Regions from separate parts of the Alteromonas sp. KS69 genome, predicted to be linked through region 1. Evidence: predicted binding sites of a transcription regulator. Region 1 holds the regulator's gene; the other holds the start of a gene.
What was found. The regulator FNR, encoded in region 1, switches genes on or off when oxygen is low (the NO sensors DNR and NnrR bind a similar motif). The targets are predictions, from matches to a motif close to TTGATCTAGATCAA.
Positions count from the first base shown of each region.

Region 1 (15,174 bases):
AAAAGATTACAACAAGGTAATAACGTTCAAAAAGGGCAAGATTACGGCAAGGTTAAGACAACGAAATACGGTAAGTTTACGGTAAAGGCAGTGTAATAAATTGTTAAGGTACAAACCCCATGAAAACCTCACCCCAAACCACGACTTAACCTTTGAATTGTAGCCTGCAAATGAGTCATAACCACACCAGCAACTACACAAAGCCCATGTGACCCCTAAGATTACCCCAAGGTCCAGAAGTGAATAAACGCCACCAGCATAAACGGTAAACTATAAACAGGCACAGGGTACAATTATCAGCGTTAATACAAGGCAATAGACTTAATCCACAATTCATTTAGTGCTGGTGGATCATGGACTCAATACAAACAATCGAGCAACCCGAAGTAATACTATGTAATCTATTGGCCTTAAGATACTCCCAAACAGACGACTTCAGCATAGATCACCTTGATGTAATAGTATCAATCCAAACAGCAGTAAAGCTGCTCAGAATGGCGCATTGTGAGCTATACGGCATTGAGGCACTTATGATATAAATTCAGTACTAAGGGGAATTTAAAGTGACGCAAAAAAGACAAATAAAAGATGATTTAATGTGTATGCGACTAACAAACGGTAATCATTTAGTAATTTGTCATAGCCAAGGCGTTAAAGCAAAGATAACCAAGTCAAGCTACAAGTGCCAGCCACTCTTAAAACGTCTAATAAGAGCATTACAGGACGTTTTTTGATTCCGCGTTAAAGGATTATTTTTTCGTCCCGCTTTCAAGTGTCAGGACGTGTAGTTAGTAATTAGTAAACGGAGTCCTTATGAGTAGTGGCGCTTCGGGTTCGTAGCAGCGCAGTTTTTACGATTTGCAAGCGTTCAGCGTTCAGAGTCAACGACAATACCGGCCAGAGTGGAAACGGGCAAATGCAAGGTAACGTAAAAGGTAATCTGCCTATCAATGGCATCGCCGTTACGCAGTAGGAATTTAAAAAGGTAATTCCTAGGGGGGCACCTACCGAGGGTAATACGCATCTCGAAATTACTCTATTTATGACCCATTTTGATATTAGGTTGTTGTTTAGTTATCCGGTATGCGTAACCAATACGCACCGCAGTTGGCCTTTGTTCAGGACATTCAAACCATAACGATACATAACAACCAGAAAGGCAGCGAAAGTTAACTAACCAGGTCGATAAATTTAACCAATCGGTTTTTATTGTCAGTCAACCCAGAGGGCAGGTTGAAATTTTGTTGGTCTGGCAATCAGTACCGCCGCTAAATGACAACTTACACACCTGTAACTCTGAAAAGTTTTTTCTCGCTGAGATACAAAACGGAACACCTAAGTGACACCCTACACGACACTCGAGCAGACACTCTACATTTATGGGGTAATACGGCGTAATTTGTTGGAGTGAATGGAGCCTGATCATTGCCACCGTTAATTTAATTTTTGTACTTATTAAATAGGAAACTTTTTTCTTTTTTAATAATAGTCTAAAGATCCCTATCATCGATGAATGTAAATGGAGAAAACACCTTCCCAGTTGATTGCGACTCTCTTGGTTGCTAATTTAACAAAATCCTATTTTTTATTGGAGTAATTATGAAATTAAAAGCTATGGCGATGTTCTCGCTGTTTATGATTCCAGTAGTGTTTGTATTGGGCTATCATTTAGGCCGGTTTGAAAACTTCACTACGTTAACCCTAAACAGCTTGTCACAGCTTGGTAGTTTTTTGGCTGGAGCAACGGGAGTTATTCTAACTTTTCTTGCTGTTTACGGTTTTAATTCATGGAAAAATAGCTTTAGAGCCAATGTAATTGCAGATAGGATTAGTAAAGCAGAGGAAGCATTAGAATCCACAGTTGTTAAGTTTTTTACACAACTCGGAATAGAAGTAGGCCTTGAGCGTTTTTCGAAATTATATGGGGATAATTTAGAGGACTTAGACTCACACAAACTAAATCGTCGCAAAGAGTTAGTTGAGTCTTCTCATGATGCTTATGCGCTTTACAAGCAAGCATTAGCAAAATACAAATTGGAAGTGCTCGGGTTGTCTGTGGTTGTTGATGATTCATTGGAGCGAATAAGTAGCGAGAGACTTGCAGAAGTTTTGAGTGAAATAGAATCGCGGGCGATTGAATTGATGAGAAGCTCACCAAAAACATTAAGCTACAGTGAAGAGCAAACCTCCGTGTTTCAAGAGTTTAAGACTGAGCTATTTAAACAATACCCTTTCAAGTAATGTTTAAATAGCGAAATTAATTTTAGTGACATAGTTAGTAACACACTGTTAGCCCATCTTTTATAATATTGTTTTTTATCTGTTGTTTATGATGTTAATTCAAGTCCGGCCCCGGGCACCATTTCTTTTTACATCTAAATACATCCAATATATATTCTAAAAGCTTATAATACGCTAATTAATTTCAGCATTTTGCTTTACGGCTAACTCACGCTCTGTGCTACCATATCACTCTAATCTTATTGAGTTTACTGCGTGATTCCACATATTAATTCCATTCTGGCGCTTAGAACGTCTGAGCTCAAACGAGCAAAGCGAGCTTTCAATGCGCGGGGTAGTAAAGTTATCCGTTGCGATATTTGTTTACTGCCTGTAAACGCGTGTATATGTGCCGATAAGCCCGAACCACAAGCCTCCTGTGCGGTGTTATTCATCATGTACAAGGGCGAATACTACAAGCCCACCAACACAGGCCGATTAATTGCGGATGTGGTAGCTGAAAATTACGCGTTTGTGTGGCACAGAACCGAACCCGATGCAGATTTACTGGCGTTACTAAGCAACCCTAAATACCAACCCATTATTATATTTCCTCACGAGTATGCTGAGCCAGCGCGCTGCATCCCCAAGCCTGAAGATAAAACAGATAAAATTCCATTGTTTATATTTTTAGACGGCACGTGGCGTGAAGCGCGAAAAATGTTTGGTAAAAGCCCGTACCTTGATAAGTTTCCGGTGCTCGGTGTATCCCCTGAAATATCATCGAATTACTTGTTGCGAGAATCTACACGAGAATTCCAGCATTGCACTGCAGAGGTGGGAATAAACGTGTTAGATTTGGCAGGTGAAGTTGAAGCGGCTACGGCGCTAGCTAAATACTTCAGTATTTTTCGACATCAATACTTGAAAGGGAAGCCCCATTTAAGTCACAAAATTGAATTTGCAAAGGCGCAAGTTAAGTAACCCTTGTCTTGCGTGCATTCGCGCTTAACTATAAGGTTAAGCAATCAAAACCCAAGGAGAAAAACATGGCAACAGTTACGTTTCAAGGTAATTCAGTTTCAACTGTAGGTTCGCTTCCAGAAGTTGGGCAGCAAGCCCCAGACTTCACATTAGTAAAAGCGGATTTAGGTGAAGTAACCCTCGCTGATCTTAAGGGTAAACGCGTTATTCTTAACATTTTCCCTTCTATCGATACAGGCACGTGTGCAACGTCAGTGCGTAAATTCAATGAACAAGCAGCTGGTCTAGACAATACACAAGTTATTTGTGTATCTGCTGACTTACCATTTGCAGCTGGCCGCTTTTGTGGTGCAGAAGGCATTGAAAATGTGATTACCGGTTCTACTTTCCGTACAAGTTTTGGTGACGACTACGGTGTAGCATTCACCTCTATGCCGCTAACCGGTCTGCTATCACGAACAGTCGTTGTGATTGATACCGACGGTAAGGTACTTTATACCGAGCAAGTGGCTGAAACCACGGAAGAACCAAACTACGATTCAGCAATGGCTGCTTTGTAATTAAGAATATAAAGCGTAAATAGCTCAAACCAGTAATGCCCACAGCGTTACGTGGGCATTTCAATGGAGAGGGTGATATGTCGATGTTAGTTAATGTTCAACAGCTTGCCACGCAACTGCAAGATGAACCCATCATTTTAGTGCGTGCGGTTATGGACGACCCGGTTACCAAAACGCCTGATTCTCGAGATGCCATGGTGTTGCCTAACTCTGTGGATATAGACTTAGACGGCGAGGGCAGTGATCACACTACGGGTTTTCCTCATAGTATGCCAACCGAATCTGACTTTGCTTTGTACTTAGGCCGACAAGGTTTAACCGAACGTTCGTCTGTAGTGGTTTACGATACCCGAGGTATGTACAGCGCCCCTCGTGTTTGGTGGATGCTTAAAGCCATGGGGCATGAGAACGTAAAATTGTTAAATGGCGGCCAAGTAGCGTGGGAAGAAAAAAACTTACCAGTATCAGAACAACGTATTCCCTCACATTTTAAGTATGAAAGTAATGCGCAGAGCAAATGGTTTGTAAATAGTTCCGCGGTTATTCAAGCGATTAATACCGATGCCCAACTAGTCGATGCCAGAAGTGAAGCGCGGTTTTACGGGCAAGCAGAAGAGCCTCGCCCTGGGGTTCGTTCGGGGCACATGCCAGGTGCTTACAATCTTCCATTCACAGCGCTGTTAGAGAATGGTTTTTTCTTAAGCGTTGAAAAATTAAAAGATGTTTTTGCCAAAGCCAATATTGATTTATCGAAGCCCATTATCTGTACCTGCGGTTCAGGGGTTACGGCGTGTATTATTGGCGTTGCTGCACTCATGTGCGGTGCAAATGATGTTGCTATTTACGATGGTTCTTGGTCTGAGTGGGGAGCAAACGCCACTTTTCCAGTAGTGAAAGATTAACCTTCGTTTAATTTAGGGTAGTCGTGTTACGTGTATATATTTCAAAGGAATTGAGCTTATGAATACACCGCCTCGCGTTGTCGTGTTAACTGGTGCAGGAATTTCAGCAGAATCTGGATTAAAGACGTTTCGAGATAACAACGGATTATGGGAAGAGCACAGTGTGGAAGACGTTGCTACGCCCGAAGCTTTTGCCCGTAACCCTGAACTTGTATATCGGTTTTATAATGAACGTAGAATGCAATTAACTACGGATTGCGTTAATCCCAATGCTGCTCATGAAGCGCTAGTGACACTTGAACGCGCATTGAAAGACCGATTCACATTAATCACGCAAAATGTGGATGATTTGCACGAACGCGCGGGCAGCGAACGTATTTTGCATATGCACGGAAAATTACTGTCTAGCCGTTGCGTAACAACAAATAAGACTTTTGAATGCAAAACTGCGTTCGACGGCCAAACTGTTTGTGCCTGTTGTAATACCGCCACTTTACGACCCGACATTGTATGGTTTGGTGAAATGCCCCTTTATATGGAAGAAATTTCACAAGATATTGCGAACGCAGATATCTTCTTAGCCATTGGAACCTCAGGAAATGTTTATCCTGCCGCTGGGTTTGTGATTAATGCGAAAGATTCGGGCGCACAATGCATAGAGTTAAATTTAGAACCCAGTGCGAATAATTGGTTATTCGATGAATCTATTAGCGGCAATGCCACTGAAATAGTCCCAGCGTTTGTAACGCGGTTAATTAAAGAATATGATCTTTAAATAAAGCCATAATTTGAAGATATTCATGGCTAAAGACACTTTACTAGCCTGTAAGCTCACTGACACTGAGCGCCTAAAATATAGAGTAATATTAATAATATATGCCTTACCTGAATGAATTTTTGACCATTGCCCTCGTACACCTTGTTGCAGTAGCTAGCCCAGGCCCTGATTTTGCGGTAGTGGTTCGCAATAGCCTCGCGTACGGTCGCCGTATTGCTATTTATACAAGCGTTGGCATTGGACTGGCGATTTTGCTACACGTTGGGTATTCACTGGTGGGTTTAAGTGTAGTTATTGCCACTACGCCATGGCTTTTCAAAACCTTTAGTTATCTTGCTGCGGGTTATCTATTGTATATTGCGTATGGCGCACTAAAAAGCGGGCCTAGCCAACCGCCAGCAGGCGGCGAGGCAGGGGTAAGCAACAGCGTAGATAATCTGGATGAAACTAAGCTAGCTAATAACAAGGCGGCCAATAATAAAAAAGCTAACTCGCAAATATCTGCACAAAAAGCACTTTGGATTGGCTTTTTAACAAATGGCTTAAACCCCAAAGCAACCTTATTCTTCTTATCGTTGTTCACCGCTATTATTGATATCGACACGCCTTTTTCAATCAAGCTTGGTTATGGAATTTACTTAGCCATAGCAACAGGACTTTGGTTTTGTTTTCTATCCTACCTACTTAGTACCAGTAAAATTGCTCAACTTATTGGGAAAAAAGGGTACTGGCTCGACCGTGCAATGGGCGTTTTACTGGTTGGCTTGGCCGCAAAATTAGTCTTGGGCTAACGTTTCACTCATAGATTTATGCTTTGAGGCAAAACGCTGGTTATTACATTTAATCAACTAACACGTGGTAATTGGGGTTAATCGCCATATTTATGTATAATGCGGCGGTTAAATTCGATAGCAGCAGTAGAGGATCGTGTGGCAGATAATAAAATGCCTTTTAAAGATAACCAGCCAACAAGCAAGCTAGAAAGAACACTTTCAAAGCAATATGATTTCGATATTAAATCGTTGTTTTCTCGCGCTAATGGTTTGGCTAAAGCAAATTTTTTAAGCTTATTCCAAGCTTCATTAGTCCTATTTCTTACGTTTGTCGTACTCGGTTTTGTTGCTCAGAAGTTCATTACTTTCAATGAAGACGGCACCTTCATTTTTGAACACCAATCGTTAATTGAAATTGTGGCTATTTTCATTGTTGCACCACTAATTGGCGGGTTGTATATGATGGGGGTGAGCCATGCCAGAGGTCAAAAAACCACGGTTTTCTCTATTTTCAGCTACGTCTCTTTGATATTCGCATTAGCCCTTACTCAATTGGTGAATGGCATAGTGGTACAAATTGGCTTGGTATTGTTAGTGGTACCTGGTGTGTATTTTTGGATGGCGACCTCTTTTTCACTCATGCTGGTTGCCGATAAATCGCTTACTCCGCTTCGCGCTATTATTTTATCCTGCCGGGTATTTAATGCTTATTGGGCACAGTTAGCCGGTGTGTTTGCCATTTTTATTATATTGTTTATTTCCGTTCCGTTTACATTAGGCTTGTCCCTTGTGTGGGTTCTACCCCTGTATTTCAGTATGCTAGGGTTGTTGTATGAAGAGATGATCGGTGAAGAGGGTGAATATACACCCAGCCAAACTGTTCAAAGTAAAACGAATGAGTCGAGCTTCGATGCATAAACGGGAAACGCTAAAAATTGTTTTAATTACTATTGCTGTATTGGCAGTAATAGTCATTAACGCGCTTATATTAACTAAGCGCGAGCCCGATATTTTAGATATTCCAGAAACACCTGAAGCCACAAAACCTGTTCCCGACTTTTCTGCGTATACCGACGTTAAAGAAAAGAAAAGTGCCTTTTTCGATTACTTACGCCCCGAAGTTGAAAAACAGAATGCGTATTTACTTACCCTTAGACACTACATACAAACGTTGTATCGTAAGGCTTTGAACGAAGAGCCGCTAACCGACGATGACATTAGCCGTCTTGAGTGGTTGCAAACTGAGTACCGCGTAAAGGCGGAACAACCGCTCACATCTCGTCTGCTTGCGTTACTTCACAAAATTGATATTTTGCCTGCTGAACTCGTGCTCGTGCAAGCGGCAAACGAGTCGGCATGGGGCACCAGTCGTTTTGCTAGAAAAGGTTATAACTTCTTTGGTATTTGGTGCTTTGTGAAAGGATGTGGTTTTGTTCCCGGTAAACGAAATGCCGGCGCAACGCACGAAGTCGCGAAGTTCCCAAGCCTATCTCGGGCGACTTATACTTATATGCGTAACCTGAATAGACACGATGCCTATACCGATTTGCGAGAAATCAGAGAGCGGTTAAGAGCAAATCAAATCCCCATTACTGGCGTAGCCTTGGCAGAGGGATTAATGAATTACTCTGAGCGCGGCGCGGCCTATGTAGACGAATTACAAACCATGATCCGGTTTAACCAGGAGTTCTTAACCGAATGAAACGTATAGCATGCGCGCTTATAGGCGCATTACTCACCTCAAGTGTTGCCGCTGAAATGGTGAATGTGGAATACAGCCGTTTTTATAGTCACGTAAAAAAACTGGATAATGAAGACACTCAAGCTTTGCAATTCGCTTTTGGTTTTCTGCGTGTTGGTGAAGGGCGGTTATGTGAAATTAATAACGCTGAGATAGTCACTGACAAACAAACTATGCCATTAGAGGTTAGTGATGAGTATAGATTCACTGTACCGACGGAGAAAGCGCTAAAATTGGCAAATGCCTATATTAGTATCGATTTAACTGAAGCGGCTAATGTATGTGATATGTCTGTGCAGCTAGAAACAAAAAGTGAATACTTAACCGCCAGTTATACAAAAGAAGAGCTGAATTTTATCTATGGCCAATATGAAGCGTTCTTCAATGAAATGGGCAGCTTTTTATCGTTCTTAATGCCAACGGTGAAAGGGTTGATGTTGCAATTTGATGATAAAAATCTGGATTATATTACCCCAGAAGGCCTGCATATTAATAACGGCATACTTCACTTAGAACAAAGTGAAATTAACGAAAATAAAGGGCTCACACTACCGAAAGCCCCACTTCGTGTTACCGCTATGGCATCAAGCTAATAGCTGATACTTAATTTGCTCAGCAATACGGGTGATGGTTTCTTCACCCTTTTCACATAGCTCTTGTGCGCGGTGAAATTCCATAATACCCACGTCGGTTAGTTGGGGCTCTATCAGAATATCCGGCGGATCGCCCGCTAAACGAGAACGTGTCACCCTTGCTTGAAGTATTTCTAACGAACTACTCATTACACTTAAAATCCCTGGAGGGTTACCTTTAGGGACTTTATTTGGTGGCGGCGAAATTGTTTCTTCTATGGCCTCAATAGCGTCGCTAGCAACGCCTTCGTTTTGCTCGCTATGTTTACTATCGGTTTCACTTTCCGTTTCTGCTTTTTCTTTACTATCAGGTGAGAACCACTGCTTAAGCACGTTTTGGCTTTTAGTGAAAAAGTCTTCGGTTTTTCTTTGGTTTTCTTCGTGATCGAGTCGTAATTTTTCAAGCCTAAGCGGCCTGAAATCAGCATTAAGGTTTACGGCAATAACAAAGTCTGCACCAAGTTGGCGACACAGGTTAACAGGCACTGGATTAACCACCGCGCCATCTACTAACCAACGATCGCCATGGGCGACTGGGGCAAATAGGGCAGGAATAGCACACGAAGCTTGAATGGTATTGCCAATCTCGCCGGAACTAAACACTACCTCACGACCTGTGTGCAAATCGGTAGCCACAGAGGCGAACGGTTTTTCCATTGCTTCGTAGGTTGGGGCACAAAATTCGCTGGCAAGTTTATCAAACACTTTTTGCCCGCTAGCAATACCGCCCCTACGTAAACCAACGCCCATCAAAGCAAGTACCTGCCAATCTGACAAAGAACAAGACCACTCTTTTAGGCCTTCTAACTTACCACTAGCGTAAGCGGCACCAACATAGGCACCAATAGAGCAACCTGCCACCACGTCAATTTTAATACCCAGCTTTTCTAATGCTTGAATAATACCAATGTGGGTCCAACCTCTTGCGGCACCCGCACCTAATGCTAGACCAATTTTCATTTAGTTTGATTCCATCAAATTGATAACGTGAACCGTGTCGTCAGTAGGCTCACTGGGTGACTCGAAGCTGGGCGGATCGAAACCAATATCACCATCTTCAACCGGCCCGTTCTGTGTAGAGATGCCTTTAAAGTCGTGCAAATTCTTGTCGACCAAATGTGACGGCGCTACATTTTGAAGCGCACTAAACATTGACTCAATACGCCCAGGGAAACGGCGATCCCAATCTTGTAGCATGGCCTTTACGTTCTGACGCTGCAAATTTTCTTGAGACCCGCACAAGTTGCAAGGAATAATAGGAAATTCTACGGCATCAGAATAACGCTGAATGTCTTTTTCAGTACAATAAGCAAGGGGCCTTATGACAATGTGCTCACCATTATCGCTAACCAGCTTTGGTGGCATTGATTTAAGCTTACCGCCATGGAACATGTTTAAAAAGAACGTTTCTAGCATGTCGTCACGATGATGGCCAAGGGCAATTTTAGTGGCGCCTAGCTTTTTGGCCGTGCTGTATAAAATACCGCGACGTAATCGAGAACAAAGTGAGCACGTGGTTTTACCTTCAGGCACTTTGTCCATAACAATAGAGTAGGTGTCTTCTTCTACAATTTTGTACTCTACACCTACACTTTCAAGGTATTCAGGAAGTACGTGCTCTGGAAATCCTGGCTGCTTTTGATCAAGGTTAACCGCAATAATGTCAAAATGAATTGGCGCAATGCGCTTTAAAAACATAAGAATATCAAGCATAGCGTAACTGTCTTTGCCGCCAGATAAGCACACCATGACTTTATCGTTGTTTTCAATCATGCCGAAATCAGCAATCGCTTTGCCTACATTTCGACGAAGTCGCTTTTGTAGCTTATTAAAGCTGTATTTTTGTTTGTTTTGAGACGCGGTTAACGGAGCGTCCGCACGGTTTGTGCCTGCACTGTTCATATCAATAGCTTTGTTACTGCGAAAAAAACCATTATACAGTAATCAAGTAAAATTGAATGTGCGAGGTGAAGATTTTTTGTATCGTGTTAGCACTGACTGCTAACAAATGCCAATAGCGCTTAAGGCTATAGTCCGATAGCGCTTAAGGCTATATAACGTTTGCTAGCAAACAGTGCCGACAGGCTGTTTATGAACCTGTCTGAATTACCGTGAAAGGGGCGAAATAAAGCCGTCTGGTTTTATTGCCAGTACATCACACACAAGTTCATCAATAACATGTTCTGCGGTGTTACCTATGAGAGCCGCAGAAATACCTATTCTGCCAACCGTACCTATGATAACAAGTTCAGCGTCTATATCTTTGGCTATCTTTGGAATGACTTTTTCAGGAAGGCCTTCCTTCACATAACAGCGCTTACTATCGATAGCATACTTCTCGCTGTGTGTGTTCATCTCAAGTTCGTGATGATGCTTTACCGCGTTGTTGTATGTGTCTGGGTCAAACTCAGGAACTTCAATAGCAATATTTAGCGGCGTAGCTGGGTAGCTGTTTACCAAATTTACGTTACCGCTGAGCAGCGCGGCATAATCGTTAGCAATCACCGTGATTTTGTCGTTAAGTAAGGCATGCTCGTCGTCTTCACTGCCTACATTTACCGCGGCAATAATTTCACCATTTTCAGGCCATTCATGATCTTTAACCAATAATACGGGGGAGGGACATTTTCTAAGTAGATGCCAGTCTGTAGGAGTAAAAATAACAGAAGCTAAATCGTCATGGCGCTTAGTTGCTTTTACCACTAAATCTATACTGTTGTCGATGACATAATGCACCACAGCTTCAAAGGCACGGTTGTTCCATTCCACAACTATATCTGTTTTAGAAAAACCTAAGTCGTCTAAAGTTTTTTTCAACCATCCAGCATGTTCTTTAGTGACCGCATCACGCATGGCTTCACGATCATCAGGGCTAAGCATGGTTGTCATATCGTAAGATAAGTCGTAAACCACCAGCATGGCGGTGACAGAGGCACCTGTCTTTTTGGCAAGTTCATATGCACGGCTAAGCGCAGGTTGGGTTTCTCTATCGGCTTCAATAACCGCTAAAATACGCTCATACTTAATCATAACCCCTCCAAACATAGTCAGAATTTTGGTTGCTACAATTTAAGTGTAATACCTATTTGCTATTACGTAACTTGTTTTAGATCAAAAGCTTTGAAGATTAGCTATTACAGGCGATATTAGGTGCAACCACAGACGTTAAACGTTGTGACATCTCATCAAAATCTAAAATAGTGATGAGTTTACCGTCCACTTGGATAATATTTTCTTTTTGAAAACGGCTTAACAGGCGGCTAATGGTCTCAATAGTTAGACCAAGATAGTTCCCAATTTCATTTCGAGTCATGGTTAGGTGAAATTCTTTATTTGAAAATCCACGTTCTTCGAAACGTTGAGAAAGCTGAGAGAGGAAATACAATAGACGTTCTTCCGCTGAGCGTTTATTAAGCAACATCATGAGATCATGATCTTGTTTAATTTCCGCACTCATAAAACTCATTATTTGATGTCTTAACTTAGGAAATTGAACCGACATTTCATCAAGCGTTTCATACGGTAATTCGCACACCATGGCGGTTTCTAATGCCTGAGCATAACTTTGGTGCTTATTTTCCCGTAAGGCATCGAAGCCGATAATATCGCCAGGGAAGTGAAAACCTGTAATCTGCTCTTCACCATCTGAATTGGTGACGAAAGACTTAAAAGAGCCCGTGCGTACTGCGTAAAGAGAGTTGAATTTATCTCCCGACTTTACCAGCAAATCACTCTTGTGAAGGGGTTTCTTTCGCTCAATAATATCATCTAAAGATTCAATCTCAGTCTTGTTTAGCGCAACGGGCAAACACAAGTGGCTGAAACTGCAATTTTGACAATGAATTGAGAATTGGCTTCCTTTGCTCATAGGTTCAAACTATAAATAGGGTCGACTTAATATTAATCTTACTCTTTTGTTTATGAAATTGCTGCATAAATTAAAAAGAGAGCGTAAATAGCCACTATTACGGAAAAGCATTGTCTTACCACGGGGTGCCTAAAACCAGCTATTAGGTACTGGCTACCTGCGCTTGCAGCTAACAAAGTGGGCAGAGTACCTAACCCAAAAAATAACATGATGGCAGCGCCGTCAACGGCCGACCCCGATGCTAATGACCACGTTAACGTGGAATAGACCAACCCGCAGGGTAGCCAGCCCCATATAAAACCATAGGGTAGTGCATAAACCGGGCTTTTGAATGGAAGAAATCGTTTAGATATTGGCTGAATAGCTTTAAATAAGCCGCGTCCCATAGCTTCAATATAATTCAAGCCTTGCCACCACTTTCCCAAATAACACGCTAATAGCAGCAGCATAACGCCACTAATCAAAGATAAAACGGGTTTAGCAATAGGCACAAACTCGGTGGCCATTTGGCCGACAGCGCCTGTAATAGCGCCGGCTAATGTGTAGCTGAGGATACGGCCAAAATTATAGGCAAGGGTGTAGGGTAATGCCGGTTCATTACTTGGCGTTACTGTGCGTAGTGCGGCAACAATACCACCGCACATACCCACACAATGCACGCCGCCAGCAATTCCAATGAAAAAAGCAGAGAATATATTAATCTCTGTCATCTGTTTCTTTGCGTTGTTGTAACTGCTTTCGCTGCTCGGCTAGCTTCTTTTCATCACCTGATAAATCATCATCAAACAAAATGCTGTAGCCCTGTCTATCAAGATCTTCAAACTGATTGGTTTTTACCGCCCAGAAAAAGATAACCAGTGCCAGCGCAACAATAATAATAGCGATGGGAATTAAGACGTAAATGATACTCATATTATTTACTTAATAACCTCGTTGAATTGGTGACCACAATAATACTACTCAGTGACATGCCAACCACGGCCATCCAGGGAGAGAGTAACCCCGACACTGCAAAGGGTAGAATGATAATATTGTAACCTACTGACCATGCAATATTTTGCTGAATTTTACGTTTTGCCTGTTTCGCCACAGAAAATAAGGTTGGCACCGATAGCAAGCTGTCTCCTAGCAAAATAACATCGGCGGCTGTTTTGGCCACATCTGTGGCGTTTCCTACCGCAACCGCCACATCTGCGCTAGCAAGAACAGGGGCATCGTTTATACCGTCGCCCATCATCATGACTTTGCGACCTTGCTTTTGCAAAGTATGCACCTGTGAATATTTTTGCTCCGGTGATAAGCCACCCTTTGCTAAGTTGATTGGTAAACTAGCAGTAAGTGCATCAACGTTTTTCTGTGTGTCGCCACTTAGCACCACTAATTGATGTTCATTCAGTGCGGTGAGTGTCGCTAAGGCATCTTGCCGCAAGCTATCATTTACGCAGAACGCGGCCATTAATACACCGTCGGCACACAAAAACACATTTGCCGGTATATCTACCTTTGAGGTGGTTGATAAATTACAAAATACGGCTGAACCCATAGTAAAAACGACGTTGTCTATCTCACCACTAATGCCGCCACCTGGTGTAACGGTAAATCCGTTCATGGTATTAGGCAGGGTTCTATGTTTTGACTTAACATTATCGTTGTCGAAGGCACGGGCAATAGGGTGCTCAGAACGAGACTCTAACAATGTAGTTAGCGCCATTACCTGCACTGGATCTACCCCTTTAGCAAACCAGCGCTGTTGCAATGAGAACTTACCTTCGGTCAGTGTGCCGGTTTTATCAAGGGCAATGGTATCAATATCGTTAAGTTGCTCTAAGGCGTCAGCGCGCTTTAACAAAATGCCCTGACGATTCAGCTTCGCCATAGCGCAGGTTAACGCTGAAGGTGTGGCTAAGCCTAGCGCACAAGGGCAGGTTGCCACTAATACAGAGATGGTGATCCAAAAAGCATCTTCACTGCCCACAAACGACCAATAACTGTACGTTAAAGCCGATATCAGCAATACCGAGAACACAAAGTAACGGGAAAAGTTATCGGCAATCTGCGCAGCTTTTGGCTTGCTTGCCATGGCGCTAGCTTGTAAACGCACGATTTGATTGACCAAGGCATGCTTTAAGCTTTGGGTCACTTTAACCGTTAGTGTGCCATCTTGGTTTACTGTACCGCCGTAAACTACATGGCTGGCCGATTTACTGACGGGGTTAAATTCTCCCGTTAACATAGACTCATCAACCGCAGCGGTACCGTCTAGCACAATACCATCGACAGGGATGGTCTCACCGGGCTTCACTAGTACTACATCATTGGGCGCTAATTGCTTTGCAAGGATCTGAACGATACTGCCATCACCTTCAATTTTAGCCGCTGAAACCGGAATATATTGCATCATATTGGCTGAAATTTGCGCCGCACGGTGCCTGCTTCTATGTTCAAGGAATCGGCTCAACAGCAGTAGAAAGATAAACATGCATATGGATTCAAAATACACTTCACCTTGCTCAAGCAAAGTGGAACGTAAACCCGCAAAGTAGGTGCCAAATACCGCGAGGGTGACAGGCACATCCATATTCACGGTTTTTGCGCTTATTGCCTTCAAAGCACCTAAATAGAACGCGCTTCCTGAATAAAGTACTACGGGGGTGGTAAGGGTGAGTGCAACCCAATAAAAGTATTGACGGGTTTCTTGTTCAATGGCACCAAACCA
Region 1 is NZ_PYHU01000033.1:2,168-17,341, forward strand. Features, by position in the region: gene C7Y69_RS15590 (hypothetical protein) at 1,600-2,241, shown strand; gene C7Y69_RS15595 (tRNA-uridine aminocarboxypropyltransferase) at 2,497-3,204, shown strand; gene tpx (thiol peroxidase) at 3,270-3,764, shown strand; gene C7Y69_RS15605 (sulfurtransferase) at 3,842-4,666, shown strand; gene cobB (Sir2 family NAD+-dependent deacetylase) at 4,725-5,441, shown strand; gene C7Y69_RS15615 (LysE family translocator) at 5,543-6,235, shown strand; gene C7Y69_RS15620 (stress protein) at 6,374-7,135, shown strand; gene C7Y69_RS15625 (glucosaminidase domain-containing protein) at 7,128-7,919, shown strand; gene C7Y69_RS15630 (DUF2987 domain-containing protein) at 7,916-8,551, shown strand; gene C7Y69_RS15635 (patatin-like phospholipase family protein) at 8,543-9,550, opposite strand; gene ttcA (tRNA 2-thiocytidine(32) synthetase TtcA) at 9,551-10,492, opposite strand; gene uspE (universal stress protein UspE) at 10,697-11,620, opposite strand; gene fnr (fumarate/nitrate reduction transcriptional regulator Fnr) at 11,718-12,458, opposite strand; gene C7Y69_RS15655 (sulfite exporter TauE/SafE family protein) at 12,509-13,168, opposite strand; gene ccoS (cbb3-type cytochrome oxidase assembly protein CcoS) at 13,155-13,370, opposite strand; gene C7Y69_RS15665 (heavy metal translocating P-type ATPase) at 13,372-15,174, opposite strand, start outside.

Region 2 (15,174 bases), on a different contig from region 1:
TCCATCACACTTGACGATGTGAAGCAGTTTTATAATCAGTACTATTCCCCGAGTAAAGCGAGTGTAGTCGTTGTTGGCAATATGAGTTCTGATGCGGTAGTAGATGCATTAGATTTTGTGGCGCAATGGGAAGGTGAGGCATATACCTTTGAAGATTATGATGCGTTCCCTACCTACGACAAAAACCAAGTGTTTTTGGTAGATAGCCCCAGTGCGGTTCAATCTGTTGTTTATATCGTTAAACGCAGCTTACCTTTCGATGCCACAGGCGATTACTTTAAATCTCGTTTAGTGAACTTCCCGCTAGGCGGCGGCTTTAATAGCCGGATAAATCTGAATTTGCGCGAAGATAAAGGCATTACCTATGGCGCGAATAGTGCGTTTATGGGAGGCAAAACCCTTGGCTGGTTTGAAGTTGGAACCGATCTTACTGCTGCGAACACAGCCGAAGGTATTACTGAAGTCTTTAACGAAATAAATCAGTATATCGACAAAGGGGCGACGGACGAAGAAATTCAATTTATGCGCAATGCGTTTACGTTGAGCGATGCGTTAGAGTTTGAAACCCCCAATAGTAAGGCGCGCTTTCTTCGTCAATTGCAAAGCTATGGACTTGAAAAAGGCTACAGAACAGAGCAAATTGAGATAATTAATAGCATTAGCAAAGACGAAATTAACGCACTGGCTAAGCAGTATTTATCGACAGATGCGCTGCAAGTTATCGTTGTTGGCGATAAAAATGCGATTCTTGAGCAACTGGAGTCGTTAAATATGGCGATCATCGAATTATCGGTAGATACCAATAGTAGAGAACAGATAAACTAAGTGCCTGATAGCAAGTTATCAGTAATGGTGACTTGAATTTAATACGTTGTTCCCCATTTTGTGGGGAACAACTCATCCATGGATATGAACATTGACTGTAAACTCAACGTGTTTCAACAAGCGTTTGGCTGCGCTTAAATCACCTGAATTTTTATCGGCACTCACGCAAATAAAGCGCGGTGTTGAGCGTGAAGCGTTACGAATTAAGCCAAACGGTGCTCTGTCGCAAGAGCCTCATCCCAAAGCGTTAGGTTCAGCGTTAACACACGACACGATAACCACAGACTTTTCTGAATCGTTGTTAGAGTTTATTACGCCACCTGAAAGTAGCGCTGTTAAAACTATTACGCAGTTACAAGATGTTCATAAGTACACCATTGATAATATTGGCGATGAGCAAATTTGGCCGCTTAGCATGCCGTGTTTTATCGAAGATGAAGCGCATATCCCTATTGCTTATTTTGGCGAGTCAAATATTGGCAAAATGAAGCGTGTATATCGAATTGGGTTAAAAAACCGCTACGGCAGTATGATGCAGGCGATTGCTGGTGTGCATTTTAACTTTTCTTTCTCTGATGATTTCTGGAAGCAATGGGCTGAGCTTAATGGTACTGAACATAGCCAAGATCAGACGTCAGCCGACTACTTTTCTTTAATTAGAAATTACCGTCGTTACTGCTGGATAATTCCTTATCTATATGGCGCTTCGCCTGCGTTGTGTAGCTCGTTTTTAAAAGGAAAAGAACACGCATTGCCGTTTGAAAAAGTCGGTAAGGGCACGTATTACATGCCGTATGCTACCTCTCTAAGAATGAGTGACTTGGGATATACCAGTGCTGAGCAGTCATCGCTTAAAATCTGCTATAACCAGTTAGATAATTATGTTCGCTTACTTCGTGGCGCTATGGATACGCCGTCCAATCGTTTTAGTAGCTTTGCTGCTGGCGACGGTGGTAACTATCAGCAGCTCAGCCGTAATATTTTACAGATTGAGAACGAGCTGTATTCGCCGATACGCCCCAAGCAACCTACGCAATCGATGGAAAAGCCTACCGATGCCCTGGTAAAACGTGGCATCAGCTACATTGAAGTGCGTGCGTTAGATGTAAATCCCTTTTCGCCAATTGGTATTAGCCAAACCCAATTTGATTTTCTTGATGTGTTCTTGTTGACCTGTTTATTGAAGCCTAGTGCGGAGTTAGACGAAGCGCAGTTAAATGAAGCTAAAGACAACATGAATAGAGTGGTATTAGAAGGGCGAAAACCTAATTTGGCGCTTATTCGCGATAAAGAGGAAACAACATTAACGGCGTGGGCTTCATCATTGTTTGACGAGTTTGAGCAAGTGGCAGAGATACTCGACTTGGCAAATGACACAACACGATATAGTGACGCGGTTGCCGCAGAGTCGATGAAAGTGGCAAATCCAGCGCTAACCCCTTCAGGCGTGCTTTTAGAGGAATTGCTTAAACATGACAAAGATAATGGTGTTTACGGCCTAGAGTTAGCTGCACGTTATCAAGAGCAGATGAAAGGGTTCGCTTATCAGCAAACTACGGAAGCTATGTTTACAGAGGCTGCTGAGACGTCGTTAGCTGCGCAAGCGGATGTGGAAGCTGCAGATACCAAAGACTTCGATAGCTTTATTCGTGATTATTTCAACGAACCGTTAGCAAAAAAAAACGCCTGATAGAAATCAGGCGTTGAAGGTTCCAGGGAAACACACATTTTACTAGAACATAAGTTAAGACAAGCTATGCATCAAAAGTTCAAACCGTTGTGCATTTTTTTATCAAGTTTGGTCGTGCTTTTTCCGCTGTTTATCGCTGGATGCGCTACAACACCACCGAAAGACAGCAGTAATTTGTGCGAAATCTTCTTTGAGAAAGATGATTGGTACGATGCAGCAGCCGACGCGCGTGATAAATGGGGTGTGCCAATTCATGTGCCTATGGCGATGATGTATCAAGAAAGCTCCTTTCGCCACGATGCCTTGCCTCCCCGTGATTACGTATTTTTCGGCTTAGTCCCTTGGGGCAGAGTAAGCTCCGCTTATGGCTATTCGCAAGCTAAGACACCCACATGGGCTGACTATATGCGGGAAACCGACAACAGCGGCGCTGACCGCGACGATTTCGAAGATGCTATCGACTTCATGGGCTGGTTTATCTATAAGTCTCAAAAGGTGAATGGTATTTCGAAGTGGGATGCTTACGCCCAATACTTGAATTACCATGAAGGCTGGGGTGGCTATAAACGTAGAAGTTACGACCGCAAACCTTGGCTGAAGAAGGTTGCATCTAAAGTAAAAGCACGATCATTACGCTACGCAACCCAGCTTAAAACCTGCGAAGAAGAGCTAAGCAAAGGCTGGTTCATGAAGTTGTTTAGCTAGACATGCGGACACCCATTTTCAACATAGACACCCACTTAATAAATTTGGACACTCACAGATTTCCAAATTTTGGGCATTAATGGGTGTCCAAGTTTTTTGGTTTACTAGGCGAGAAAGGGGTGAGAAGAAACCCACATAAGGCGAAACTTAATCAATTAACCCGAAGCAGGTAGAAAAACTATCCCAAGGTTCGGTTTTTCTTTCTTGCGTATTAATCCACTATAAGCATCAAATATCCACACCAAAATTTAAGCATGCCGCGTCCTCGTAAGTCACTAATATGTTTAGAAGACACTCCTTACTATCATTGCGTTTCTCGTTGTGTGCGAAGAGCATTTCTATGCGGTAAAGACAAGTTTAGCGGAAGAAGCTACGAGCACAGAAGGCAATGGGTTGAGAATCGGCTGCTTAAGCTCGCAAGTGTTTTTGCAATCGATGTTTGCGCTTATGCAGTAATGAGCAACCATACCCATACTGTATTGCGTGTTGATAAGGGGCATGCGCTTGCAATGAGCCCTGAGGAAGTTCTGAGTCGGTGGCATACTCTTCACAATGGAACTTTGCTCACTCGTCAATTTATGAATAAAGAACAGAGGCCTGGCCTCTCTGAAGCGCAAGTGAAAACGGTACTATCTTGTGTGGAGATGTATAGAAAGCGTTTATACGATATCAGTTGGTTCATGCGGCTTCTTAATGAGTTTATTGCGAGAAAAGCAAACAAGGAGGATGAATGCACAGGGCGCTTTTGGGAAGGGAGGTTTAAGTCTCAGGCTTTACTAGATGAATCAGCGTTATTGGCCTGTATGGCCTATGTTGACTTAAACCCCATTAGAGCTAGTAATGCGAATACGCCTGAAAAGTCCATGTATACCAGTGTGAAGCGTCGTATAGCAAAGGCGAAAAAGAATAAACAACCCCAAGAGTTACTTCCATTTATTGGTGATTCACAAGATAGTAAGGTAAAAGGCTTACCTTTTCGGTTAGATGATTATTTGCAGTTAGTCGATCAAACCGGTAGACAGCTAAGAAGTAACATCAAAGGAGCGATCCCGCGAAATTGCGAGCCTATTTTATCCCGTACTGGTTTAACACAAACAGATTGGTCAGCCGTTGTAAGCTCTATTGAGAGTAACTTCTCCAGTAAGATAAGCTTGGCACTGGTAAAACGAAAAACTGGATTGAGCCCTCAATTAGCCTGCTGAACTTGAATTCGCTATCCCAACTTATGTAATTCAAATCAATAAGTACTGAGGGAGTTAATGCCTGTTTTTTAGTAACCTCAGTAATTCTTCTGATATTAAACGCCACATTTAACCAACCCGTCCGCACAGTATAACCGGACAGAAAAAAGTGTCCGTTCGGACACTTTAATAACCGTTTATCTAATAAAGTCATTATTAATCATTCAGTTAACTTTTGGCGCGTTATTCGTAGTACTAGTTTACACTCCTAACAGAAACTAGATGAATATGTTGCTTTTTCACTTTATCAGCCTACCTATTGTTATTTTTATTATTGTAGTGTTGCTCGCTAATTTTGAGTCAGTAAGTCATGAGGATGTCTTATGATTCAGGATACTAGTAGTCAGGATACCGTTGTTGTAACGCAGCCGTCGCGAAAAAAATGGGTGGGTGTCTTAGCTATACTCTTAATAGTGGGTGTCTTCGGATATTTTTTTCTTTTTTCTAGCTCAACCGCCGGTCTATCTAGCAGTCGTGATTCGCTAAAATTCAGTGTAGTAACAAAAGGCGAACTGATTAGGGATATCGTCACCACTGGCAGAATAATCGCTTCAAATGCCCCGCAATTGTATAGCCCTGAGCAGGGCTATGTACTTTTAAAAGTAAAGCCCGGAGACTCGGTAGAAAAAGGGGATATTGTAGCAATAGTCGATTCTCCCGAACTGCAGAATACTATGAAGCAAGAGCAATCCGCGCTAGCAAGCTTGAAAAGTGATCTTGCTAGGCAAGAGCTTGATGTACGTAGACAGGCACTGTTATTAAACAAACAAGCTGATATTGCTAACGTAGAATTGGTTGCCGCCCAGCGAGAAGAAAAAAGAGCAAAATTGTCAATTAAAGATCACCTCATAAGCCAGATAGATTTAGAAGAGGCGCTAGATAATTTAGCCAAAGCACAAGTGACTTATAAGCACGCCATTAGTGAAATTGAACTAGCAACAGACACGTTAGCCTTTGAGCTTAAGACCACGAAAGAGAAGGTCGCCAGGCAAGCTCTAGTTGTTGATGACCTTACCCGCCAACTTGCCGATTTAACTATTAAAGCCAGCGTGTCTGGTGTCGTGGGGAATGTACTGATTCAGCCGAATGCGCTTGTGGCCAAAAATGAGCCATTAATGAAATTGGTAGATTTAACGGCTTATGAAGCTGAGCTAAATGTTGCTGAAAGCTACGCAAATGAGTTGGGGTTAGGGATGAGTGTTGAATTAAAAGTGGGTGTCCAAAAAGTGATTGGCACACTGGCTTCAATATCCCCAGAAGTTGTCGATAGGCAAGTTATTGCAAGGGTACGCTTCCCTGAAAACAGCGTGCAATCAATTCGTCAAAATCAGCAGGTGTCAGCACGAATATTGTTAGAGAACAAAAGTGATGTACTCAAGGTAGAACGTGGGAGTTTTCTTCAAGCAGGAGGCGCAACGGCCTATTTAGTTACCGGTGATCTGGCCGAGCGAATAGACATTCAGATTGGCGCAACTAGCATCCGAGAAGTCGAAATTCTCAGCGGCCTGGAAGAGGGTGATCAAATAATAGTTTCAAATTACGAACAGTTTAATCAAGCGTCTACAGTACTTCTGCGCTAATAAAAAGGATAAATAGCAATGTTAACCATGAACAACGTAAGCAAAATATATCAGACGAACAGTGTACAAACTCATGCGCTAAGAGATTTTTCGCTAACCGTAAATGAAGGCGAGTTTATTGCGGTAACAGGGCCTTCTGGCTCTGGGAAAACAACATTTTTAAACATTGCTGGTTTGCTGGAACCGTTCACATCAGGCCAATATACCTTAGATGGCGTGGATATCGGTGGATTGTCAGATAATCAAACTGCCGACTTAAGAAACCAAAAAATTGGTTATATATTTCAGGGTTTCAATCTAATACCTGATTTGAATTTATATGAAAATGTCGAAGTGCCCCTGCGTTATCGGGGCATTGCCGCAAAAGAGCGTAAAGTAAGAATTGAACAATGTTTAGAGCAAGTTGGTTTGGCCAGCCGAGCTAAACATTTACCGCAACAGTTGTCTGGCGGGCAACAGCAACGTGTTGCAATCGCACGAGCTCTTGCGGGCAAGCCTCGTTTCTTACTTGCCGATGAACCTACGGGAAATCTGGACAGCCTGATGGCCCGCCAAGTTATGGAGCTACTTGAAGAGATAAACAAAAATGGCGCCACGATTGTAATGGTAACCCATGATGCCGAATTAGCGCGCCGAGCGCCTCGGAATATTCAAGTCGTAGATGGGCAGTTAGCCGACTTTACCTTATATCAGGGTAAGCCGTCTTTAGCAGCCACCCTCGACAATAAAACCGTTGTTGCGTCAGGAGTGTAATATGTTTCTCCACTATATTGATTTAAGTTGGCGAAGCATAAAACGCACGCCCGTCATTAGCTTTTTAATGGTGTTTGCCATTGCCATTGGTATAGGGCTTACTATGACCAGTCTGTCAGTTTATCACATGATGTCGATGGACCCCATTCCCCACAAAAGCAGCGCGATTTATTATCCTCAGCTAAATATTATGGACGATGGTCGTGAGTGGCATTCATCTGACAACCTGCCGTATCAACTTACTTATCAAGATGCCGTTAATCTGTACAACGCAGACATTTCAGTCCCCAAGTCACCTAGTTTTAGAAGTGGCTTCTCTGTACACCTAAATTCGCCCGACGTTAAACCTACCATGGAGCCCGCGCGAATGGTGAATAGAGAGTTCTTTTCTATCTTCGACCGACCTTTTATTTATGGCGCACCTTGGTCTTTACACTCACAAGACACCCATGAATATGTAGTGGTGATATCAGAAAAAATTAATAACCGTTTATTTGCAGGTAAAGACTCGGTTGGCCAACATATTTACCTTGATAATAACAGTTACCGAATTGTGGGTGTCTCAGCCAATTGGGACCACCATGTGAAGTATTATGACGTGAACAACGGTGCGTTTAACTCCTCTGAACAGCTCTATATTCCTTTCGCTATTGGCGCGCTGGAAGAAATTACCACCTGGGGAAACTTAAACGGGTGGAAGCATGAGGGAATTAAGAACTATCAAGATTTAATGCATTCAGAACATGTGTGGATTCAATTTTGGGTACAGTTGAATACGGAAGCAGAGAAGCAACAATTCGCCAATTTTCTTATGACTTACATGGAAGATCAAAGAGAAAAAGGCCGCTTCAACCGAGAAACGTTGGAATACAAGCTTCGAAACGTGACGGAATGGCTGGAGTACAACTCAGTGGTATCTGAAGACAATCGTATTCTGGTGGGGTTGAGTTTTATGTTTCTATTAGTGTGTGTGTCCAACATTTTAGGGTTGCTGCTGGCGAAGTTTTTAAAGCGGGCGCCAGAGGTGGGTGTCCGGAGGGCACTCGGTGCCAGTAAACGTCATATATTTGCCCAGCATATTGTCGAAGTGTCGGTGATTGGGCTAGCCGGTGGCTTGTTAGGAATTGTGATTGCGCAAATTGGGTTATGGGGAATTCGGGTGACCAACAGCTATTATGATGCCCTAGCAACTATGGATGTCTCAATGTTACTCGCTGCGCCAATTATCGCCCTTGTGGCCAGTTTCTTGGCTGGATTGTACCCAGCTTGGTTGGTGTGCAGAACACAACCCGCTATCTACTTAAAAAGCCAATAAGGAGCAGGCTATGTTAGACATTAAACCTATCTTCAATGCAATACGCCGTTCCAAAATTGGCGCCGTGCTTCTGTTACTTCAAATAGCGCTTACCATGGCGATTGTTAGCAATGCTGCATTTATGATTAATGATCATGTTTCGTATCTTCGCGAAGATACAGGGTTCCCAGAAAAGGAAATTTTTAGCTTGTCGGTTATGACATTCGGGACAGACCGCTCCCTCAGCCAACAAGCAGAACTCGATGAAACAATGATTCGAAGCCTCCCTGGCGTAATTGACGCAAGTTTAGTTCAAGCAGTGCCTTTGTCAGGCGGTGGTTCTACATCATCAGTGAGGTTGAAGCCATCTCCAGAGAAATCTAAATCCATCAGCGTGCCTTATTATTATATGGACGAACATGGTTTAAATACCTTCGGTATAAAACTTTTAAAAGGGCGAAACTTTAGGCCAGAAGAGGTTATTGTTGGTAATGACTTCACCGGTAACGGCCCCAACACAATTATTGTCTCTCAAGCCTTTGCCGAAGCATTATTTTCCGATGGTGGGGCGCTGGGAGAAACGGTTTATCTTAAAAATAGACCCCTTGAAATTATCGGAATAGTGGGAACAATGAAAAGCCCTTGGCCTAATGGTATGCGAGATAAAACCACGGCTATTGTGCCGTTTATGGATGTCCAAAATTATCAACATATCCTAGTTCGTACAGATAAAACTGAACGAGCTAACATCATGGCGAACATTGAACAGAATATGTTGGACGTTTACGATAAGCGGGTCATTATTAATGTGGATGGGCTAGATAAAACCAAAGAAAACTATGACGCCACCGATGTGCTCATGATGCGTATGTTGATTGTACTTGTTGTTATTCTTCTACTGGTGACTGCACTTGGCATATTCGGGCTTACGCAATTCAACATTAGCAAACGCACAAAACAAATTGGTACCCGGCGAGCGTTAGGGGCAAGAAAGTCTGCTATCGTAAGGTATTTTTTAGTTGAAAATACCATGGTCTGTATAGCGGGTTTAGTGATAGGGGGATTAGTGGCAGTGGTTTTAGGTGATGTAATGATGAAATCCTACTCTATTTCATCATTAGAACCGGAATTCATTTTGGGTACTGCCGTGTTCATTTTTGTAATGAGCCTACTGGCCGTTATTGTTCCCGCCATGCGAGCCGCTAATATTTCACCCAGTATTGCTACTCGCAGTATATAAGTCGTATTTAAGAAGTGTAGACATGACCAAAGTCTTAATTGTTGATGACAACGCCGCTGTATTAGAGGCGTTATCACTATTGCTAGAAATTCATGGTTACGAAGTGGTGACAGCCACAACGCCAAAAGCGGCGCTGCAGATAGTCAATTACCAAGCTATCGGGCTAGTGTTGCAAGATATGAACTTCAGTGCAGACACAACCTCAGGCGAGGAAGGGCGCGAGCTCTTCTTCGCGCTGCGTCAGTTAAATCCGCTATTACCCATTATTCTCATCACGGCGTGGACAGAGCTAGAACAAGCGGTAGAGTTGGTAAAAGCAGGCGCAGCTGACTACATTCCAAAGCCGTGGGATGATAGTAAGCTTATTACCACCATTAAAAACCTCGTGGCGCTAGGGCAAGCCGCCAGCCAAAATAGAGTGTTGAAGCAACAAGCGGCAAATTTTGACAATACCCGCCAAGCAGCCGTAAGTATTGGGTTGGTGTACGAAAGCGCAGCCATGCAGCGGGTAGTAGATATGTCGGTGCAGGTGGCTAAATCTGATGTACCGGTACTCATCACTGGGCCTAATGGAAGCGGAAAGGAAAAGATTGCAGAACTCATTCAATCTCAATCACCCCTTAATCAGTCAGCATTTGTGAAGGTAAACGCGGGCGCCCTTCCTCAAGAGCTTATTGAAGCAGAGCTCTTTGGCGCAGAAACCGGCGCGTTTACCAGCGCTAACAAAACGCGAATTGTCCGTTTTGAAGCCGCCCACCAAGGAACCTTGTTTTTAGATGAAATCGGCAATTTGCCGCTGTCAGGCCAGGTCAAATTATTGCGCGTATTGCAAACGGGTGAATTTGAAAAGCTAGGGTCGGTGAAAACACAAAAAACAGACGTAAGGATAATATCGGCCACCAATTCTGATTTAACTCGCGACATCGCAAACGGCGCATTTCGCGAGGATTTGTTTTATCGCCTCAATGTCATCGAAATTAATGTGCCGCCCCTTAATGAGCGAGGAGATGATGTGTTGGCCTTAGCAAAGCATTTTTTACCAGGTCGAGATATTAGCCTCACTGGGCAGCAGGCGCTACAAGCCTATGCGTGGCCAGGAAATGTGCGTGAGCTTGAAAATGTATGTCGACGAGTCAGTATATTACATCCAGATGGTACGCTGGATGCTGATGACTTCGGTTTACCCTCTATTAGTGGTGAGGTGAATACAGAGCGAAAAGGCGGAAAAGAGCCCAGCAAATCAGAGATTGAGGCGGCGCTTACAGAATTTAACGGCACTATATCTAAAGTGGCAAGGTACTTAGGGTTATCAAGACAAGCGCTTTACCGCCGGCTAGATAAATATGGAATTGATTATAAATCGTGAGGTTAATTAAAAATAAGCTTCGGGTCGCTGCGCTTTGTGCCACAGCAATAGGTATGGCGCCTATGTTGTATGTAAGCGACCTGTCGGTTGTTCAAAAAGCTTTGCTTGTCCTTGTGTCTTTATGCTTATGTGCACTTGCAGTCAAAGTCTGTACAGCGCCAATAAACAAACAATTAGAGGCGCTTAAAATAGGTTTGCTCAATTTTAAAGACGGTGAGTTTTCGTCAACACTGGCTTGTAAAACAAGCGACGAGTTTAAAACCTTATTCCAGCTTTATAACGATACCGCAGAAACCCTTCGCCGAGAAAAGCAGTGGTTGTATCAACGAGAGCTAATGCTAGATAAAGTGCTGCATAGTTCACCTGACGTTTTATTATTAGTGAACGATCAGAAGCATGTGGTGCTAAGTAACCGCCAAGCCTGCGAGTTCTTCCATCCAACGACTAGGATGGAGGATACTGGCTCTGAGGAAAATGGCGCTGGTGCAAATAAGTTGGGCGCCAGTAGGTTGGGTGCTAGCAGTTCGGGTACCAGAAGCTTGGAAGGTTACACCCTCGGCACTTTACTTAACAATAAACCAGACACGCTAAAAGATGTTTTGCTAGAAAATCGAGAAGGGCTATTCACTTTGCCTCAGGGGGCTAGCGGCATTCAAACATGGCATATGTCTACAGGAACGTTTTTATTAAATAACCAAACTCACCGACTGTATATTCTTAAGCAAATGACGCGAGAGCTTAACCGACAAGAAGTATCGGTGTGGAAAAAGGTAATAAGAGTAATTAGTCACGAGCTCAATAATTCCTTGGGGCCTATTTCTAGCCTATTACATAGCGGCCAAATTGTAGGCCAACAAAATGGTGATGCCCGTCTGGTGCGTGTGTTCCATACTATTGAAGAACGTATCGCCCATTTAAACCAATTTGTTCAAGGGTATGGAAGATTTGCAAAATTGCCTCCACCAGTTTTAGCAACAATTGATTGGGATAAAATAACGGCGCAACTCAGCAATCAATGTGACTTTAAGTTAACCATGCAAGAGGCTGTTGAGGTGAAAGCCGATGCAGTCCAATTAGAGCAGCTATTAATTAACTTACTTAAAAATGCCCATGAGTCGGGAGGCGACCCACAGGATGTGGAGCTCGTCATTAAACAAACGGCTTCTCAAGTTATTATTGAAGTACTCGATAGCGGAAAAGGCATGACGGATAGCGTGATGACGAATGCGCTGGTTCCTTTTTATTCCACTAAAGCTAATGGGAGTGGATTAGGGTTAGCGCTATGCCGAGAAATAACGGATGCGCATAATGGCCACTTAGTAATTCAAAACCGAAAAGATAAGGGATTATGTGTGCGTTTTATTATTGATAAAACGACAAAGTAGCAGGCAAAAAAATAGGGGAACAGACGGGCGTCTGCTCCCCTTACGACGCTAAGCCAAGACCGTTTTTAACCTACGTCGAACAGGCATGTACAATGTATTGCAAATGAGAATGATTTGCAATGGCATTATGGGTTATTTTTAATTTTTTTATACATTGATCTCGATCAACTTCTCTACATCCCTCCTATTTACCGTATTTCAGACTTGATCCAGATCACAAACCTTCGCCAAGAAATCGCTATCATTACCTTATTAACCCTGTGAGGAGAAACACTATGTTACTAAGTATGATTTCAGATCCCGTTGTATGGGGCTCGCTTTTAGGTATTAGTATTATTATTGGAATGGGCGTGTTTTATACCTACCTATTTATGCACAACAGCGCAGAACTTGATAAGTAAAAATTGTTTTGCCTGTAAGTCGCGGCGTTTGACATGAATTAGGTAAATGATAGGTCAAAAACTCAGTAACGATAACTACGTTCACTATCGCTTATATTCTGGCGTGGGCACATCTAGCAACACAAGCAATGCCGCTTGTCCGCCGTATTCAAGTGGTGCTTGATGGAAAGCATTCACGTGTGGATGCTGTATTAAGTAGTGGGGGAGTGCATTTTTTAAAACGCCCTGTCCAAACCCGTGCATAATAGAAACACAATCTACCGACTCTTTTCGGGCGGTATAAATTAATGAGGCTATTTCTGTTTTTGCCATTTCTCGGGTCATACCGTGCAAATCCAGCAGAAACTCAGGGGAATAGTCTCCTCGTCTAAGCTGTTTTAGTACATGTGTTGGCACGCCTTCTCGGCAATACCGCATGGGGCCTTCTTGCGGAAGTACGGCTTGGTACATATCGGAAAAACTAAAACTCGCCGCTACTTGCTTACTGCCTTTTAGGTCTTTAACCCCTGCTAATTGCTTTTTCTTTTCAAGGGCGACTTTCTTATTCGGAACAATCTTGTCCTGCTCCATGGGCTTTACACCTTGCACAGCATCAGCAAATGAGAAGGTATCTTCAATCACTTTTAGCTTCTCAATGCCTTTTTTCATGGCTTTTAGTTCTTTTTTAAATGCTTTCATTATGAACCGATATGCAAATTAACGTGGGCGCAGGCGTTATCTTTGGGTATGATACCAGCTTTCATATTCCTGATGTACCCAAGCTCTTATGACCGACAAGTTTTACTTAGAAGAAGCCATCGAAGATTTACACAGCATACTTGATATGATTCGGTGGGCTACCAGTCGATTTAACGACGCCGCCCTCTATTTTGGTCATGGTACCGATAACGCTTGGGATGAAGCATTAAGCCTTACCATGCAAGCGCTACACTTGCCGCATTCGTTATCTGAGCATGTTGGCGACAGCATGTTGTCATCAAGACTCACAAAAAGTGAGCGCGAAAAAATTGCTGAGCTTGTTTTAAAACGAGTTCAAACCCGTATGCCTCTGCCTTACATTACCAACGAAGCTTGGTTTTGCGGCATGCCATTTTACGTTGATGAGCGCGTGCTTATCCCTCGCTCTCCGTTTGCAGAACTGATTCAAAATAATTTTGAGCCCTTCGTTAAAGAAGCACCGTCGCATATTTTAGATATGTGCACAGGGGGTGGTTGTATTGCTATTGCGCTTGCGCATGCGTACCCCGACTCACAGGTTGATGCGGTAGATATAAGCGAAGATGCCCTTGAAGTGGCCGATATTAATATTCAAGAGCATCAATTAAGTCACCGTGTTTACCCTATTCATTCTGATTTATTTACTAATTTAACCGGGCAGAAGTACGATTTAATCGTATCAAACCCACCTTATGTTGATGCTGAAGACATGGCCGACTTACCTGATGAATATCATCACGAGCCCGAGCTTGCATTAGCAGCCGGAGACGACGGGTTAGAACTTGTGGATATTATGCTGCGTGAAGCACCACAATACCTAACCGATAACGGCTGGTTGTTCATTGAAGTGGGTAACAGCGAAGTGCACATGGACACTCGTTTCCCAGGCCTTGAAGTCATTTGGCTTAGCTTTGAAAATGGCGGGCAGGGGATATTTGCCGTGAACAGCTCAACATTAAAAAACTATTTTAACAGCAAGGATTAATTCTCGATTATGTCAGGCAACAGCTTTGGAAAACTCTTCACCGTTACCACATTTGGAGAAAGCCACGGTATCGCCATTGGCGGTGTTGTTGATGGTTGCCCTCCTGGCCTCACGTTAAGTGAAGCTGATTTACAGGGCGATTTAGACAGACGTAAGCCTGGTACATCCCGTTATACCACCGCCCGTCGTGAAGATGATGAAGTGCAAATTTTGTCTGGCGTGTTTGAAGGAAAAACGACGGGTACCAGTATTGGTTTGTTGATTAAAAACAAAGATCAACGAAGCCAAGACTACTCAAATATTGCCGACCGTTTTCGCCCAGGCCATGCCGATTATACCTACGATCAAAAGTATGGTTCACGTGATTATCGTGGTGGTGGTCGCTCGTCTGCCCGTGAAACTGCGGTACGTGTTGCTGCGGGTGGTATTGCCAAAAAGTATTTAAAAGAAGTGCATGGCGTTGAAGTACATGGCTACCTTTCTCAATTAGGGCCTATTAGCGTTGAAAACGTTGACCATGCGGTGACGAATACCAATCCTTTTTTCTGCCCTGATGAAAGCAAACTCGAAGCGCTAGATGAATACATGCGCGAGCTAAAGAAATCTGGCGATAGCATCGGTGCTAAAGTTTCAGTCGTGGTAAAAAACGTACCAGTGGGTTTGGGCGAGCCAGTATTCGATAGATTAGATGCCGATATTGCGCACGCTATGATGGGCATTAATGCGGTTAAAGGCGTAGAGATTGGCGACGGTTTTGAGGTTATTAACCAAAAAGGCAGTGAGCACCGAGATACGCTTTCACCTGAAGGTTTCCAATCAAACCATGCGGGTGGCGTATTAGGCGGTATTTCAACAGGACAAGATCTTGAAGTACATATGGCACTTAAACCAACATCTAGTATTTCAGTGCCAGGTAAAACCATCAACAAGCAGGGTGAAGAAATCGAAATCATCACCAAAGGTCGTCACGACCCTTGTGTCGGTATTCGTGC
Region 2 is NZ_PYHU01000005.1:219,673-234,846, reverse strand. Features, by position in the region: gene C7Y69_RS04360 (M16 family metallopeptidase) at 1-825, shown strand, start outside; gene gshA (glutamate--cysteine ligase) at 917-2,515, shown strand; gene C7Y69_RS04350 (hypothetical protein) at 2,582-3,220, shown strand; gene C7Y69_RS04345 (transposase) at 3,475-4,422, shown strand; gene C7Y69_RS04340 (efflux RND transporter periplasmic adaptor subunit) at 4,785-6,041, shown strand; gene C7Y69_RS04335 (ABC transporter ATP-binding protein) at 6,060-6,794, shown strand; gene C7Y69_RS04330 (ABC transporter permease) at 6,796-8,109, shown strand; gene C7Y69_RS04325 (ABC transporter permease) at 8,120-9,328, shown strand; gene C7Y69_RS04320 (sigma-54-dependent transcriptional regulator) at 9,351-10,694, shown strand; gene C7Y69_RS04315 (sensor histidine kinase) at 10,691-12,079, shown strand; gene C7Y69_RS04310 (DUF3149 domain-containing protein) at 12,355-12,480, shown strand; gene smrB (endonuclease SmrB) at 12,565-13,158, opposite strand; gene prmB (50S ribosomal protein L3 N(5)-glutamine methyltransferase) at 13,247-14,182, shown strand; gene aroC (chorismate synthase) at 14,192-15,174, shown strand, end outside.
Region 2: a site for FNR is predicted at 12,234-12,247, ahead of C7Y69_RS04310 (DUF3149 domain-containing protein). Genes of this name have one in related genera too.